DNA from 4 places in the Kitasatospora sp. NPDC091207 genome. Region 2 is predicted to be linked to each of the others. Evidence: riboswitches for the same ligand, from Rfam matches in the RefSeq annotation. Region 2 holds a riboswitch; each other region holds the start of a gene.
What was found. A riboswitch is a leader RNA that binds a small molecule or an ion and turns the genes downstream of it on or off. The one in region 2 is predicted to bind cyclic di-AMP.
Positions count from the first base shown of each region.

Region 1: it holds a riboswitch for cyclic di-AMP, as region 2 does, so the genes downstream of both, ACIQTO_RS12875 (peptidoglycan DD-metalloendopeptidase family protein) here and ACIQTO_RS27465 (family 16 glycosylhydrolase) in region 2, are expected to answer to the same signal.
Region 3: it holds a riboswitch for cyclic di-AMP, as region 2 does, so the genes downstream of both, ACIQTO_RS26085 (M23 family metallopeptidase) here and ACIQTO_RS27465 (family 16 glycosylhydrolase) in region 2, are expected to answer to the same signal.
Region 4: it holds a riboswitch for cyclic di-AMP, as region 2 does, so the genes downstream of both, ACIQTO_RS06670 (NlpC/P60 family protein) here and ACIQTO_RS27465 (family 16 glycosylhydrolase) in region 2, are expected to answer to the same signal.

Region 1 is NZ_JBIVVS010000005.1:295,885-299,380, reverse strand. Features, by position in the region: gene ACIQTO_RS12880 (MFS transporter) at 1-1,412, opposite strand, end outside; cyclic di-AMP (ydaO/yuaA leader) riboswitch at 1,726-1,886, shown strand; gene ACIQTO_RS12875 (peptidoglycan DD-metalloendopeptidase family protein) at 1,891-2,934, shown strand; gene ACIQTO_RS12870 (DUF2470 domain-containing protein) at 3,405-3,496, opposite strand, start outside.
Region 2 is NZ_JBIVVS010000019.1:125,391-128,886, forward strand. Features, by position in the region: gene ACIQTO_RS27460 (hypothetical protein) at 1-217, shown strand, start outside; gene ACIQTO_RS27465 (family 16 glycosylhydrolase) at 389-1,663, opposite strand; cyclic di-AMP (ydaO/yuaA leader) riboswitch at 1,666-1,830, opposite strand; gene ACIQTO_RS27470 (esterase/lipase family protein) at 2,081-2,881, opposite strand; gene ACIQTO_RS27475 (MoaF-related domain-containing protein) at 3,211-3,496, shown strand, end outside.
Region 3 is NZ_JBIVVS010000018.1:24,828-28,323, forward strand. Features, by position in the region: gene ACIQTO_RS26080 (hypothetical protein) at 1-924, shown strand, start outside; gene ACIQTO_RS26085 (M23 family metallopeptidase) at 979-1,836, opposite strand; cyclic di-AMP (ydaO/yuaA leader) riboswitch at 1,849-2,007, opposite strand; gene ACIQTO_RS26090 (YiaA/YiaB family inner membrane protein) at 2,253-2,543, shown strand; gene ACIQTO_RS26095 (alpha/beta fold hydrolase) at 2,627-3,496, shown strand, end outside.
Region 4 is NZ_JBIVVS010000002.1:448,440-451,935, forward strand. Features, by position in the region: gene ACIQTO_RS06670 (NlpC/P60 family protein) at 165-1,328, opposite strand; cyclic di-AMP (ydaO/yuaA leader) riboswitch at 1,339-1,493, opposite strand; gene ACIQTO_RS06675 (NlpC/P60 family protein) at 1,821-2,864, opposite strand; gene ACIQTO_RS06680 (NYN domain-containing protein) at 3,077-3,496, opposite strand, start outside.

The sequences.
Region 1 (3,496 bases), on a different contig from region 2:
TGGTCCTCGGGAGCCAGCACGTTGCCCCGGACCGTCGTGAAGGCCGTCACTCCGCCGGTGGCCAGCAGCCCGGCGCAGATCAGCATGGCGATCCGGAAGGCGGAGTCCACCGAGGCGGGCACCTGGTACGCGTCGCCGCTGAGCCCGGCCAGCGCGGGCAGGGCCGCCACCGCGAGCAGACCGGCCGCGCGGGCGGCGGCGTTGTTGACGCCGCTGGCGATCCCGGCGTGCCGGACCTCCACCGCCGCCAGCACCGTCGCGGTCAGCGGCGCCACCAGTAGGACCATCCCGCAGCCCATCACGGTGACGGCCGGCAGCACGTCCGTCCAGTACGAGGCGTCCGGGCCGATCCGCAGCATGAGCAGCACGCCCGTCGCGCAGATCAGCGGCCCCACGGTGAGCGGCAGTCGCGGGCCGATCCGCTTGCCGAGCCGGCCGGCCCGGGCGGACAGCGCGAGCATCAGGACGGTGATCGGCACCAGGGCCAGCCCGGAGACCAGCGGGGAGAACCCGGAGACGATCTGCAACTGCACGACCAGCAGGAAGAACACGCCGCTGAAGGCCGCGTAGACGCAGAGGGTGACCAGGTTCACCGCGGTGAACAGCCGGGAGGAGAAGAGGCCGAGTGGCAGCATCGGCTCCGGGACACGGCGCTCGACCACGACGAAGGCCGTGCCCAGCAGCAGCCCCGCCGCGCCGGCCAGCCAGACCTCCGGCGAGAGCCCGCCGCCCGCGGCCGTCAGGGCATAGGTGACCGAGCCCAGGGCCAGCGCGGCCAGTGCCGCGCCGAGGGCGTCGAACCGGCCGGTCGCGCTCTCGTCCCGGCTCTCCGGGACGTGCCGGGAAGCCACCGCGATCACCAGGACGGCGAGCGGGACGTTCAGCAGGAAGATCCACCGCCAGCCGGGGCCGTCCACCAGCCAGCCGCCGAGGAACGGGCCGATCGCGGCGGACACCCCGCCCAGACCGGACCAGAGGCCGACCGCCGCCGACCGGTCGTCCGGGTGGAAGACGGCCTGGAGCATCGCCAGTGAGCCGGGGGTGAGCAGTGCCCCGCCGATGCCCTGCACCGCGCGGGCGGCGATCAGCACCTCGATGGTGGGCGCCGCGGCGCACGCCGCCGAGGCGGCGGCGAACCAGAGCACACCGATCAGGAAGACGCGGCGCCGTCCGTAGCGGTCGCCGAGGGCGCCGCCGAGCAGGATGAGGCCGGCCAGGGTGAGCAGATAGGCGTTGAGCGTCCACTGCAGGGCGGCGAGCGGGGCGCCGAGATCGGTGCCGATCCGGGGCAGGGCGACGTTCACCACGGTGCCGTCGAGCATCGCCATGCTGGAGCCGAGCACCGTCGCCAGGAGGACCCAGCGGCCCTGCGCGGTGCCCAGGCGCAGGGTGCCGGCCTCGGAGGGGGTCATCACCGCCCGATCGTGCGCCCCGGGAGACGACGTGACAAGGCTCACCGGGGGTGTGTCGGCAGATGGCTTTCCGTAGGTGATCGCATGCGGACGGACATCGAAATCGGCGGAGCGTCGCGGATCAGTGGCACGCGGTGAATCGATTGTGCACATACTGTGCAGCCGATCATTCGGAGTGTCACGATCTTTCCGGCATTGGTTGTCGATTCAAGAGATCGACATTGCTTCACCCGGGTGGATGGGCTTTAGTTCAGCGACCGCCCGGCATTGGCCCGGGTGGCCACCGGGTGGAACGCCTAGTCCTGCCGCTGCCCGGTGGTACGAACCGAACTCTGTACGGCAGGAGCGGGGGACCCAAAGGTAAGTCGCCGGACCGGAATTCACGGTCCGGCTTGGGGTGAAGCCGCGCTATGCGGCCGGGCAACTCCAGCCCGAACCCGACAGCTCACCTCGCAGGCGTCGGAGAGGACAGTTCCCCATGCCCGCACAGGCTCGTCGTATCGCCCTGCCCCGCGCCGCCCGCATCGGCATCGCCACCGCCGTGACCGGCGCCGCCTTCGCCCTTCCGCTGGTGACCACCATCAGCGCCCAGGCCCACACCGCCCCGGCCGCGAAGCCCGCGCAGACCAGCACCTGGACCGGCGCCACCAGCGTCGACGCCACGCCGGCCGCCGCTGCCCAGGCCGCCGCTCCGGCCGCCGCCGAGGCCGCCAAGCCCGCCGCCGCTCCGGCCGAGGAGACCTACAAGGTCGCCGGCGGGGACACCCTGTCGAAGATCGCCGACGCCAAGCAGGTCGAGGGCGGCTGGCAGGCGCTGTACGACCACAACCGCTCGGTCGTCGGCGCCAACCCGAACCTCATCTTCCCGGGTCAGCAGCTCGCGCTCGGCGCCAAGGCCGCCGCGGCCCCGGCCGCCCCCGCCGCCAAGCCCGCCGCCCCCGCCGCCAAGCCGCAGGCCTCGCAGGACTCGGTGCAGCCGGCCGCCAAGGCCGCCGCGCCGAAGCCGGTCCAGGCCGCCAAGCCCGCGCAGGCCCCGGCCACCAAGCCGGCCGCCCCCGCCGCGAAGCCGGCCGCGCCGGCCGCCACCCAGGCCCCGGCCGCCGTGGCCGCCACCTCCGGCTACGTCGCCCCCGTCGCCAACCCGAAGCTCGGCACCGCCTACGGCGTGGCCGGCTCGATGTGGTCCTCCGGCCACCACACCGGTGCCGACTTCGTCGCCTCCACCGGCACCCCGCTGCGCGCCATCGCGGCCGGCACCGTGGTCAAGGCCGGCAACGGCGGCGCCTACGGCAACGAGGTCGAGATCAAGCTCGCCGACGGGAAGTACGCCCAGTACGCGCACCTGTCCTCGATCGGCGTGAAGATCGGTCAGACCGTCACCGCCGGCCAGCAGATCGGCCTCTCCGGCGCGACCGGCAACGTGACCGGCCCGCACCTGCACTTCGAGGTCCGCACCGGCTCGGAGTACGGCTCGGACATCGACCCGATCGCCTACCTGCGGGCGCACGGCGTCTCCATCTGACCTGAGGTCGGACCACCGCTGGGTGCGGGGCGAACGACCTCCCGGGATGGTCATGTCGGGTGACCGCTCGACCGGGTGATCGCCGCACCATCAGTGGATCATGGGCGCGGGACACGCCCAGGCCGGCCCGGCTCACGAATTTCCTTCGTGAGCCGGGCCGGCCATTGCGCGTTTCCGCCACCGGATATCGGGTGCCGGTTCTGATGTCCGTTCACCCCCCCTGTCGCGATGGGTTTTCTTGGGGCGGCCGCGTTGGCCCTCCAGGGCTTTTCGGGGTCAGCGGACGGCTGTCCGGGCCGGAGGCCGGATGGGATCGGACGGAATGTGACCGGACCGCCGGAAATGCGGTTGGCCCGCCCGGAATGCGGTCGGCCCGCCCGGAATCGGACGGGCCGTCACCCTGTGGTCGGTGGGTACCGGGTGGGGCGTTCGGTGTCGCTCCGTCCGGTGTCGATCCGTCCGGTGTTCGGTCAGGACCGGTGGGCGGGCAGGTCGCCGTGCGCGGCGGTCAGCAGCTGGTGCACGCGGTGGCCGAACTCGTCCGCGTCGCGGGCCGGTTCGG
Region 2 (3,496 bases):
CGAGTTCCAGAACGGCCACCGGGTGCGCTGCACCTTCCCGGCCGGGCTGCCGAAGTTCCGGAGCGCCACGGCACTGATCCCGGTCCGGCTGGCCACCACCGTCCCCGTCGGCGATCTGGAGGGCGGCTACGTCGCGGTGCGCAGCGACGACGACCGCAACGAGTCGAACAACCGGCAGCCCTTCACGATCCACGTCGTGGAGACCACCCGGGGCTGAGCCGGGCCGACCCGGGCCGTACCGTGCTGGGCCGGCCTGGCCCAGCACGGTACGGCCCGGGTCGCTCCGTCCGGAGTCCCGTCCGGGCGGTCTCGGACGGCGGACCCTCGGACGGACGGGGCCTCGGACGGACGGGGACTCCGGACGGACGGGGACTCCGGACGGACGGGACTAGCGGTAGACCCGGACGTAGTCCGCGGCGAAGGTGATCGGAACCGTGCCCGTCGGCGCGGGGTGGTACTGGCCCGCACTCAGGGACAGGTTGAGGATCAGGTACGCCGACCAGTCGGCACCGACGCCCTTGCCGTCCGCGAAGACCTTCGCACCGTTGATGTACCAGTCGACCGAGTTGGCACCGTACTGGGTACCGACGGTGACCCACTGGTCGTGGGCGATCGCCTTCGCGTCGGTGACGTACTTGTGGTCCGCGTTGACGTGGTTGGTCAGCTCCAGCAGGTTGGCGTTGTCCGAGTGGTACTCGAACGTGTCGATCTCGCCGTGGTTGCCGCTGGTGCCGTTCCACGTCCACAGCGCCGGCCAGGCGCCGGTGCCGGCCGGGAGCTTGACCCGGGTCTCCACGTAGTCGCCGGTCTTCACCTTGAAGCCCTCGCCGGAGTACTCGGTGGTGAGCAGCCCGGTGTCCCAGGCCTGCTTGCCGTTCTCCAGCGTGTGGCTGCTCGGCCTGGCGGTGAAGGTGGCGGCGCCGCCGGAGACGGCGACGTTGTTCTTGTTCAGCCAGTCGAGCTTGTTGTCGTTGGGGTTGTGGTCGCCGTAGTGGTACGAGCTGCTCTTGTCGGCGGTCCAGCGCGAGCCCAGGGCGAGGCTGTTGAACTCGTCGGACCAGGTCAGCTTCTTGCCTGCGACCGGCGCAGCGGTGGCGGGCGTGCCGGCGGGCGTGCCGGTGGGCGTGGTCGTCGGCGTGGTGCTGGGAGTGGTCGTCGGCGTGGTGCTGGGAGTGGGGGTGGGGCTCGGGGTGGCGTTGGCGGCGGAGACCACCAGCTTCTGGGAGGGCAGGTTGTGCCAGGCTCCGGCGGAGTCCTGCCAGAAGCCGAACTGGGTGTACGTCCCGGCGGGCAGGGTGCGCGAGCCGGTGGTGATCGACAGACCGCTCGGGCAGATCTGCGCGTTGGCGACGTTGCCGGGGAAGTCGAGGTTGGTCCCGGCCGCGTCGCGCACGCCCACGCCGACGGTCCTGGCGGTGAAGCAGGCCGAGGAGTGGACGGTCAGCGAGGCCGTGGCGGCCTTGCCCGCGACCATGGCGGCCGGGGCGAGCTTGTCCTGGGTGACGGTCGGCGCGGTGGCCGCCTGGGCGCCGGTGAGGGCCGGTACGCCGAGCAGGCCGGCGCCGCTGATGGCGAGCGCGCCGGTGGCGGCGATGGCGGCCTGGCGGCCTCGGTGGGTGGGGCGGGCATGACGCGGCGTCGCGCGCCGGGCAGGCTTCTGCATGGCGGTGTCCTCTGTGACGCCTGCGAGGTGAGCTGTCGGGTTCGGGCTGAGGTCGCCCGGCCGCCTGTGGAGCGGCTTCACCCCTAGCCTCGGCCGGTGCGCGGGAGCGCACGGGCCGGGCACTGACCTGGGTCCCCCGCTCCCGTCCGCTGTGGTGCTCGACTGCCGACCGGCGGGTGGACAGGACTCGGCGTCCCGACGGCGGGGTCCGCGAAGGCGGACCCGTGCAGGCTAGGCAGGCCGTCCGGAAGGCGACAACTCCGGAGGGGATGTTGTCGCGCAGCTCACAGTGGAGCGCTGCCGAGTTGATCAAGTCGGCGGTGGAGTTGATCAGTTGGCCGCGCCGGCGGCTGCCGTGGTACCGCCGGGCCGGGTGACCGGCCGGTCACCCGGCCCGGCGGTACCCGGGCGGGCCGGTCAGTCGAGCCAGGCGTCGACCTGGCTCATCGCCTCGGGTGCCCAGGCCAGCTCCAGGTGGTTGAGCCCCCCGAGCAGCCTGCTGCCGCCGACCGTGCCGATGCCGGTGGTGTCCAGCGCGCTCCGGGTGAAGACGATGCCGTCACTGGGCCCGCGGTTCTCGTTGAGGACGCCCGGGATGTCCGCCGCACCGCCCGCGAGCAGGTAGGTGCGGACCGCCGCCGGGATGCCGGCCCGCTGGAGCGGTCCGATCAGCGACCCGGCGTCGATCGCCGCCCGGATGCCCTGTCCCGCGGTGTAGTACCCCTGGCCGCCGTAGTACGTCGTCCACCAGTCCTGGGCCCCGGCGTCCACCCCGTAGCTGCCGTCCCACCGGGCCAGCAGCTGGCGCTGGCCCGGGTAGCAGTCGTAGCCGCCGCTGGGCAGCACGCCGAGGCACGGCTGCGCGGTGTACGTGCCGTAGCAGGTCATGGACAGGTGCGGGGAGGGCGCGTTGGCGGTACCGCCGCAGGCCGGCCAGACCGCCGGCGAGAACGCCCAGCCGTGCGCGTAGACGTAGTCCAGACCGCCGTTCGGCCCGCCGAGGGTCACCAGCCGGCGGACATCACCCGCGTACGCCCGGCCCCAGGCGGGCCGCACCGAGGAGACGTAGGCACGGGCGGCGACCTCGCCCTTGCTCCAGGCGACCACGTCCACCTGCGGCACCCCGAGCCTGGCGCGGATCAGGGCGACGGCGTCGCCCACGGCCTGCGTCTGGAGGAGGTTGTCGCCCTGCTTGTGGGCGAAGTTGATCGCGAACACCCGGTGACCGTCGGCGGCCAGCTGCTGGGCGAGACCGGTCGACGGGCAGGCCGACGCCCCGGCGGCACCGCAACCGCCCCCTTCGCCGGGGGCGGCCCAGGCGCGGTCGGCGTTGTCGTTGGCACCGTGGACGAGCAGGACGGGGGTCGCCCGGGTGCCGGTGTCACACCCGGCGGCCGGACCGCGTGGCGGCCGGCCCCGTGGCGTCAGGCCCCGTGGCGTCAGGCCCCGTGGCGGGGTGTCCGCAAGTCCGCCGCGAAGGTCGGCCGGTCGGATAGGTTGGGGGTCCAGCCGTACCGCACAGACGAGAGACGAGGACCCGTCCCGCCATGACCGCGCCCCTGCCCGCCTTCGCCGGCCGCACCTACCTCTTCCAGGTCGACAACGGCGCGGCCTTCCGCAACGCCTACTCGCCCGACGGCAAGCGGCTGCGTTGGGAGGGTCTCGGCGAGTCGGCGGGCCAGTGGGAGGACGTGGCGCTGCACATCGCCGAGATCGGGCCGGAGCTGTACTTCGTCAGCTGGACCGAGCAGAGCGGCATCACCGTCAGCCATGTGATGGACCTCGGCAGGCTCACGGTGCGCGCGTTCTGGACGTACGAGGGCGAGGGCGGCC
Region 3 (3,496 bases), on a different contig from region 2:
CAGGACCGCCCGCCGGTGGCCGAGGCGCCGGTGCGGGCCGTGCTGGCGCTGCTGGAGCTGGGCGAGGGCAGGATGCGCGACGGCTGGCCGGAGCTGACCTCGGACGCCGTGGAGCAGCTGCTGTACGAGCGGCTCTACCTGTACGTCCAGCCCGCACCGGAGGAGGACCCGCTGGCGTACGGCGCGGCGGTGCGGCTGCTGATCGACCACCAGCGGGCCGCGAAGCGGCTGAACGCCAAGCGGCAGGAGCGGCTGCACGCGGAGGCCGAGTGGCAGGGTGAGGTGGCCGCCGGGCTGCTGCGCCGGGCCGATCTGGTCACCTGGCCCCGGCTGTACACGCTGCTGCTGCGCGCGGACGGCGTGGACCTCACCGACCCGGAGGCGGTCCGGGGCTGGCTGACGGCGTTCCGGGAGCTGGCGCCGGAGGACCGGCTCGCCGCGTGCGAGGCGTTGGAGGAGGCCGGCGAGCTGGACGCGGTGGACGACGGGGGCTGGGGCGACGCCCGGGCGATCAGCGTCGGGATGGCCACCGACGGTGCCCGCCGGCTCCTGGAACAGGGGTTGATGCGGCGCAGCTACCGCAACCTGGCGGAGCTGACCGCGCTGGGCCGGCCGATGCCCGACGAGCTGGCCGGGGACTTCGGGGCGTTCGAGGAGGCCGCCGTGGAGGCGGCGCTGGACCTGGCCGGCGAGTGGACGGTGCCGGGGCTGCCCCGGCTGCTGGTGGAGGAGTTCCCGGAGCTGGCTCCGGAGCCGGGCCAGGAGGAGATCGACGCGTACGTGGCGCAGCTCTCCGAAGCCCCCGAGGAAGCCGACGAGGAAGCCGACGAGGGTTTCGAGACCGGGGAAGCCGAAGCGGCCGACGGAGCCGAGGTGACCGACGGAGCCGGGGAGGCCGAGGACCGGGACGCCCCCGGGGCCTGAGACGCGACGGTGCCCCGGCCGTCGTGGTGACGACCGGGGCACCGTGGCGTGCTGTCAGGGGGTGATGCCGCGCTGCTCGAACCAGGTCTCCGGGTCGACCGGGGCGCCGCCGCCGGGGCGGACCTCCAGGTGCAGGTGCGGGCCGGTCACGTTGCCGGTCGCGCCGACCTTGCCGAGCTGCTGGCCCGGGACGACCTTGCCGGAGCCCTTGATGATCGAGGAGAGGTGGCAGTACCAGATCTCGGTGCCGTCGGGCAGCGTCTCGACGATCCGGTAGCCGTACGACCCGGCCCAGCCGGCCGAGGTGATGGTGCCCTGGCCGACCGCGTACACCGGGGTGCCGGTGTCGGCGGCGAAGTCCAGGCCGGTGTGCAGGTGGGCCCAGTAGGAGGCGCTCTGGCCGTAGTGGGCGGAGAGGTCGTAGTCGCGCACCGGCAGGTTGATGGCGGCGAGCTTGGCCTTCTCGGCCGCCTCGGCGGCGAGCTTGGCCTCCTGCTGCTGGGCGGCGCGCTTGGCCTCGGCCTCCTTGGCGGCCTGGAGGCGGGCACCTTCCTCGGCGGCGGTGCGCTGGCTGTCGGCCTGCAGCTGGATCCGGGCGGCGAGCGCCAGGCCCGGGTCCGCGGAGAGCGCGACCGGCGTCTCGTCCGGGGCCTCGACGGCGGGGGCGGCGGCCGGGGTGGCGGAGGCGAACCCGGTCGCGCCGAGGGTGGCGGCGACGGCGGTGACGCCGAGCAGCGGAGCGGTGCCGCGGCTCTGACGGGGCATCCGGTGCCGGTTGGCCTCGGCGGCCTGCGGGCCGCCGTCGGCGGGCCCGCCGAACTCGCCCGGATGGGCGGGCGGCCAGGGGTGGTCGAGCAGCTGGGTGCCGGCGGGGGAGCCGGGCAGGTGTGCCGGAGAGTGCGACGACGCCACGGAGGCGCGCTCCTTTCCTTCCTTCGCGCCTACCGGGTTAGCTGACGGGTTCGGAGCAGGAAGGTCTCCTACGGCTGGGCCTGGGCCCGGCCGATTCACCCCAAGGAACGTGGTTCCCCGGCTCCCTGGCCTGCCCGGAGGCCGGCCGGCGGGATTAGGCGACGGCGCACGGTGCCGTCTGGGTACGGCGTTGCGGACCGCGCTGCGTTATCAAACGTTAATCCTAGGAGCCTCTGATTCCAAGCCGTCCGTTCGGGAGAGCCGGATACGACTCGGACACTACGCGACCCGATGGGCGATTTGGGCGGATTACCGACAACTGACACTACCGAACGTGATTGGACGTCAACGAACGACCCCCTATCTGAGTACTTCTACTCATGTGCGGCCCGGACCGGCGCCGCCATCCTGACGCCATGAACGCACCGATGCAGTCACGTACCACGGCCGCGTACTACATCCAGGCCGTCCTCTCCTTCGCCCTCTCCGGCGGCGCCCTCGCCGTCGGGATCGCCTACCTGCCGGTCGGCGGCTGGACCCGCGCCTTCCTCGCGGTCGGGCTGCTCTACACCGTCACCTCCGCCTTCACCCTGGCCAAGGTGGTCCGGGACCGGCAGGAGACCAACGAGATCGTCACCCGGGTGGACCAGGCCCGGCTGGAGAAGCTGCTCGCCGAGCACGACCCGTTCAAGGTGGAGGGGGTCTGAGCCGCGACACCGGGGCGCGCCGGGAGCCCGGCGGTGGACCGCGACGGGCCCGCTTGACGGCTAAGGCTATTAGCCTTAGCTTTATGGCTATCTGCACTCAGCCGATGTCCCGGCGGACCGAGGAGGCCCCCATGCCCGGCACCTTCACCCCCAGTACCCAGTACCTCGACGTCCCCGGCGGCCGGCTGGCCTTCGACGACACGGTGCGGGGCGACGGCGCCCCCGTCGTCCTGCTCCCGGGGATGCTCGACAGCCGGGCCGCGTACCGGCACCTGCGCCCGCTGCTGGTGGCCGCGGGCCACCGGGTGATCACCCTGGACCTGCGCGGCTTCGGCGAGTCCTCGATCGACTGGGACGACTACTCGCCGGCCGCGATCGCCACCGACGTGCTCGCCCTGCTGGACCACCTCGGCATCGGTCGCGCCGCGCTGGTCGGCAACTCCTACACCGGCGCGACCGCCGTCCGGGTGGCCGGGGACGCGCCCGAGCGGGTCGCCGGGATCGTCCTGCTGGACGCCTTCGTCGAGAACGTGCCGCCCAGCACGCTGCAGCGCGCGATGTTCGGCGTGATGGGCGCGCTGCTGGTGCACTCGCCCGCGTTCTGGGGCCTCTACCACCGCAGGATGGCCTACCCGACCGCCAAGCCGGCCGACTTCGACGCCTATGTGGACGGGCTGGTCGCCGCGATGCGCACGCCGGGCCGCAAGAAGGCCACCCGGGGCTACGTCCGCGGTGACTCCGCGCCGACCGGCTGGACCGCCGCCGTGACCTGCCCGGCGCTGGTCGTGATGGGCAGCAAGGACCCCGACTTCCCCCGGCCGGAGCTGGTCGCCGACCGGCAGGCCGCCGCGCTGAAGGCCCGCAAGGTGATGATCGAGGGCGCCGGGCACTACCCGATGGCCGACCACCCGCGGGCCACCGCCGACGCCCTGCTGCCGTTCCTCGCCGAACTG
Region 4 (3,496 bases), on a different contig from region 2:
AGCGGAAGTCCGGTGGCAGACGTTAGCGAGTCCGGGCGAGCGAGTCCAAACCCCTCCCAACCCGAATATTTGACCCGCAATCGGACACCAGACCGGTCCGCCGCAAAAGCCGCAGGCCCGGCCTCCCGCGAGGGGAGACCGGGCCTGCGGCGGCGGACGTCGGATCAGACGCGCACGATGGCCGAGATCGGCAGCATGCTGGCGGTCTCGTACCGGACGTTCGCACCGGGCTTCGGCGCGTGGATGACCTGGCCGCCACCGACGTAGATGGCGACGTGGCTGCGGTCCGCGCGGTAGATGATCAGGTCACCGGGCTGGGCGTTGGCGATGTTGGTGCCGACGTTGGTGCCGACCGTGGCCTGGGCCTGCGAGGTGCGCGGCAGCGACACGTCGGCCTGGGCGTAGGCCCAGCTGGTGAGGCCGGAGCAGTCGAACGAGCCCGGGCCGGAGGCGCCGTAGACGTACGGCGCGCCCAGCTTGCTCTCGGCCGCGGCGATCGCGGCGGCGGCGCGCGAGCCATTAGCCGCGGGCGCGGACGGCGCGGCGGCGGCGGACGAGGCGGCGGCGGGCTTGGCGGCCGCCGAGGACGAGCCGGCCAGGTTGTCCCGGCTGTTGTCGCGGGAGGCCCGGTCGGCGTCCGCCTTGGCCTTGGCCTCGGCCTTGGCGGCGTCCGCCTTGACCTTCGCCTCGGCGGCGGCCTTCTCCTCGGCCGCGCGCAGCGCCTGGCGCTCCTGCTCGGTCAGCGTGTTGAGCAGGTCCTGGGCCTTGGCCAGCTTGCCCTGGACCTCCTCCTTGGAGGCCTTCAGCTGCTGGGTGGTGGCCTCGAGCTCGGCGAGCTTGCCCTGGGCCTCGTTGCGGTCCTGGTCGAGCCTGCGCTGCTGCTCCTGAAGGTCCTTCAGGACATTGGACTGGGTGCTGCCGGCCTGGTTGATCGCACCGGCCTGGGTGAGGAAGCTGTCCGGGCTGGACGAGAGCATCAGCTGGACGGTCGGCGATATGCCGCCGTTGCGGTACTGCTCGCCGGCGATCTCGGCGAGGCCACCCTGGGCCTCGGTCACCGAGGCCTGCTGGCGGGCCACCTTGTCCTGCAGCTCACCGACCTGCTTCTGCAGCTCCTGCTGCTTGGCCTGGGCACCGTTGAGCTTCTCGGTGGCCTGCTCGGCCTGCTCGTTGAGCTGGTCGACCTGCTCCTTGACCTGGTCCTTGGTCGGCGTCGGGTCGGCGTGGGCGCCGGACTGCGCGGAGAGGGCGACCGCCGCAGCGGCGACACCGGTCAGGATCGAGACCCGGGCGCGGCCGGCGGGCTTGGGACGACGATGGGACGCCACGAAGGCGGACTCCTTCTTCCTACGTCCGCCTACCGGGTGAGCTGACGGGTTCGGGCCGGAAGCGTGCCCTACGACGCCTCACCGGCCGCTCTCGCGGTCGACCTGGCGCCGATTCACCCCGGAGGAACATGGTTCCCCGGCTCCGCTCCACAGCACCCCCGACTACTGGGCTCCCCGTCGGGCAGACGACCTGCCCCGCTGCTTCACGAACTCGGCGGTAAACCCCCGCCGCCACCCTGGCTGGGTGATCGACTGTGCGGTGGTTCGAGGCACGACCCTAGTAACAGAACCGTGATCCGTTCAAATCCTTGTCAGAAAAATGCCGGAAGAATATCCAAGTTCACTTGTGAATATGACCGAGTGTGATCACCAGCCCACACGGAGCTGATCGTTTGTCACCATGCCGCCGTGAATGCCGACGCCACCCCCGATCAGGAGGTGGCGTGGATCACAGGGCCGTGTCCCGGCCCGTGGGCGTGTCGTGCCGGTCCGTCAGACCCGGCGAATGGTGTTGATCTTCATCGCGTCGGCCTTCATCACCTTCACGACGTCACCGGTGTGCGGCGCGTGCACCACCATGCCGTTGCCGATGTACATCCCGACGTGGCTGCGGTCGTCGCGGTAGATGATGAGGTCGCCCGGCTGGGCCTCGGCGAGCGAGGGGACCCGGGAGCCGTAGTTGGCCTGCGCCTGCGAGGTGCGCGGCAGCGTGACACCGGCCTTGGCGTACGACCAGACCATCAGGCCCGAGCAGTCGAAGGTGTTCGGCCCGACGGAACTCCACTGGTACGGCGAGCCCTGCTTGCTCATCGCGTTGGACACGGCCGACCCGGCCATGCCGCTGGCCTGCGGCAGGCTGCCCAGATCGGCCCGCTCGCTGCCGCGCGAGGCCCGGTCCGCCTGCTGCTGGGCGGCCTTCAGCGCCGCCCGGTCCGCCGCGCTCAGCGAGTTCAGGAGGTCCTGAGCCTCCTTGAGCTTCTTGTTGACCTCCGCCTTGGACTGGTTCAGGTCCTTGGTGGTGTTGTCCAGGGAGGCCAGGATCGCGGCCGCCTCCGCCTTCTGCTGGTCCAGCCGGCGCTGCTGGTCCTGCAGGCCCTTGAGCGCGTCGGCCTGGCTGGAACTGGCCTGCTGGACGCTGGACGCCTTGTCCAGGTAGCCGGACGGGTCGGAGGAGAGCATCAGCTGGACGGACGGGTCGATGCCGCCGGTGCGGTACTGCGCACCCGCCACCTCGGCCAGCCCGGCCTGGAGCTGGGTCATCTGGTCCTGGCCGCGGGCCACCTGGTCCTGGAGCTGGTCCGACTGCTTGCGCAGCTGGTCGGCCCGCTCCTTGGCGCCGTTGTACTTCTCGGTGGCCTGCTCGGCCTCCTCCTGCAGCTGGTCGATCTGCGCCTTCACGTCCTCCTTCTTGGGGGACGGACTCGGCGCGGCGTGCGCGGCGACCTGGGCGGAGAGGGCGACCGCGGTCGCCGCGGCAGCGGTGAGCACGGAGACCCGCGCGCGGCTCGGCTGCTTGGGACGGCGGTGGGTGGCCAAGGGACCGGCTCCTTCTTCCAACGGACTCACCCGATTGGGTGAGAATCCGGAAAATAGGTTTGACGCCAGACCCTAGTGAAGATCCACGCTTTGCGCCACTCCCCCAATGGCGTGAACCTCCGCCCGCGGCCATGACTTCACCGGATCCTCACAACCCCGCAAACCGGGCGCTGACCAGGCGTCACTCCGGCCTGGCCAGCGCCCGGTCGAGGTCAGGGCCGGGCCAACCGGTTCAGCAGCAGCACGGAAGCCACGGGGCGCGCACCGGCCTTCCGCACGCCCTCCGCGACCTCCCGGTCGGCGGAGACCACCACCACCGGCCGCCCCTGCGGCTCGGCCCGCACCAGCCGGCGGATCAGCTCGTCCGCCGTCTCACCGGTCCGGCTGAACCGCACCCGGACCCCGCGCGGCGGCGCCATGATCACCGGCACGTCGAGGTCCTGCCCGTCGAACACACAGGTGACCTCCGCCTGCGTGCGCTGGGCCAGCATCGCCAGCCCGCCCAGCAGGCGGATCCGCTGCTGCTCCAGCGGCAGCGCCGGATAGCCGGTCTTGGTCACGTTGTAGCCGTCCACCACCAGATGGACCTGCGGGATCGCCAGCAACTGGTCGAGCAGCGCCGGATCGTCCTC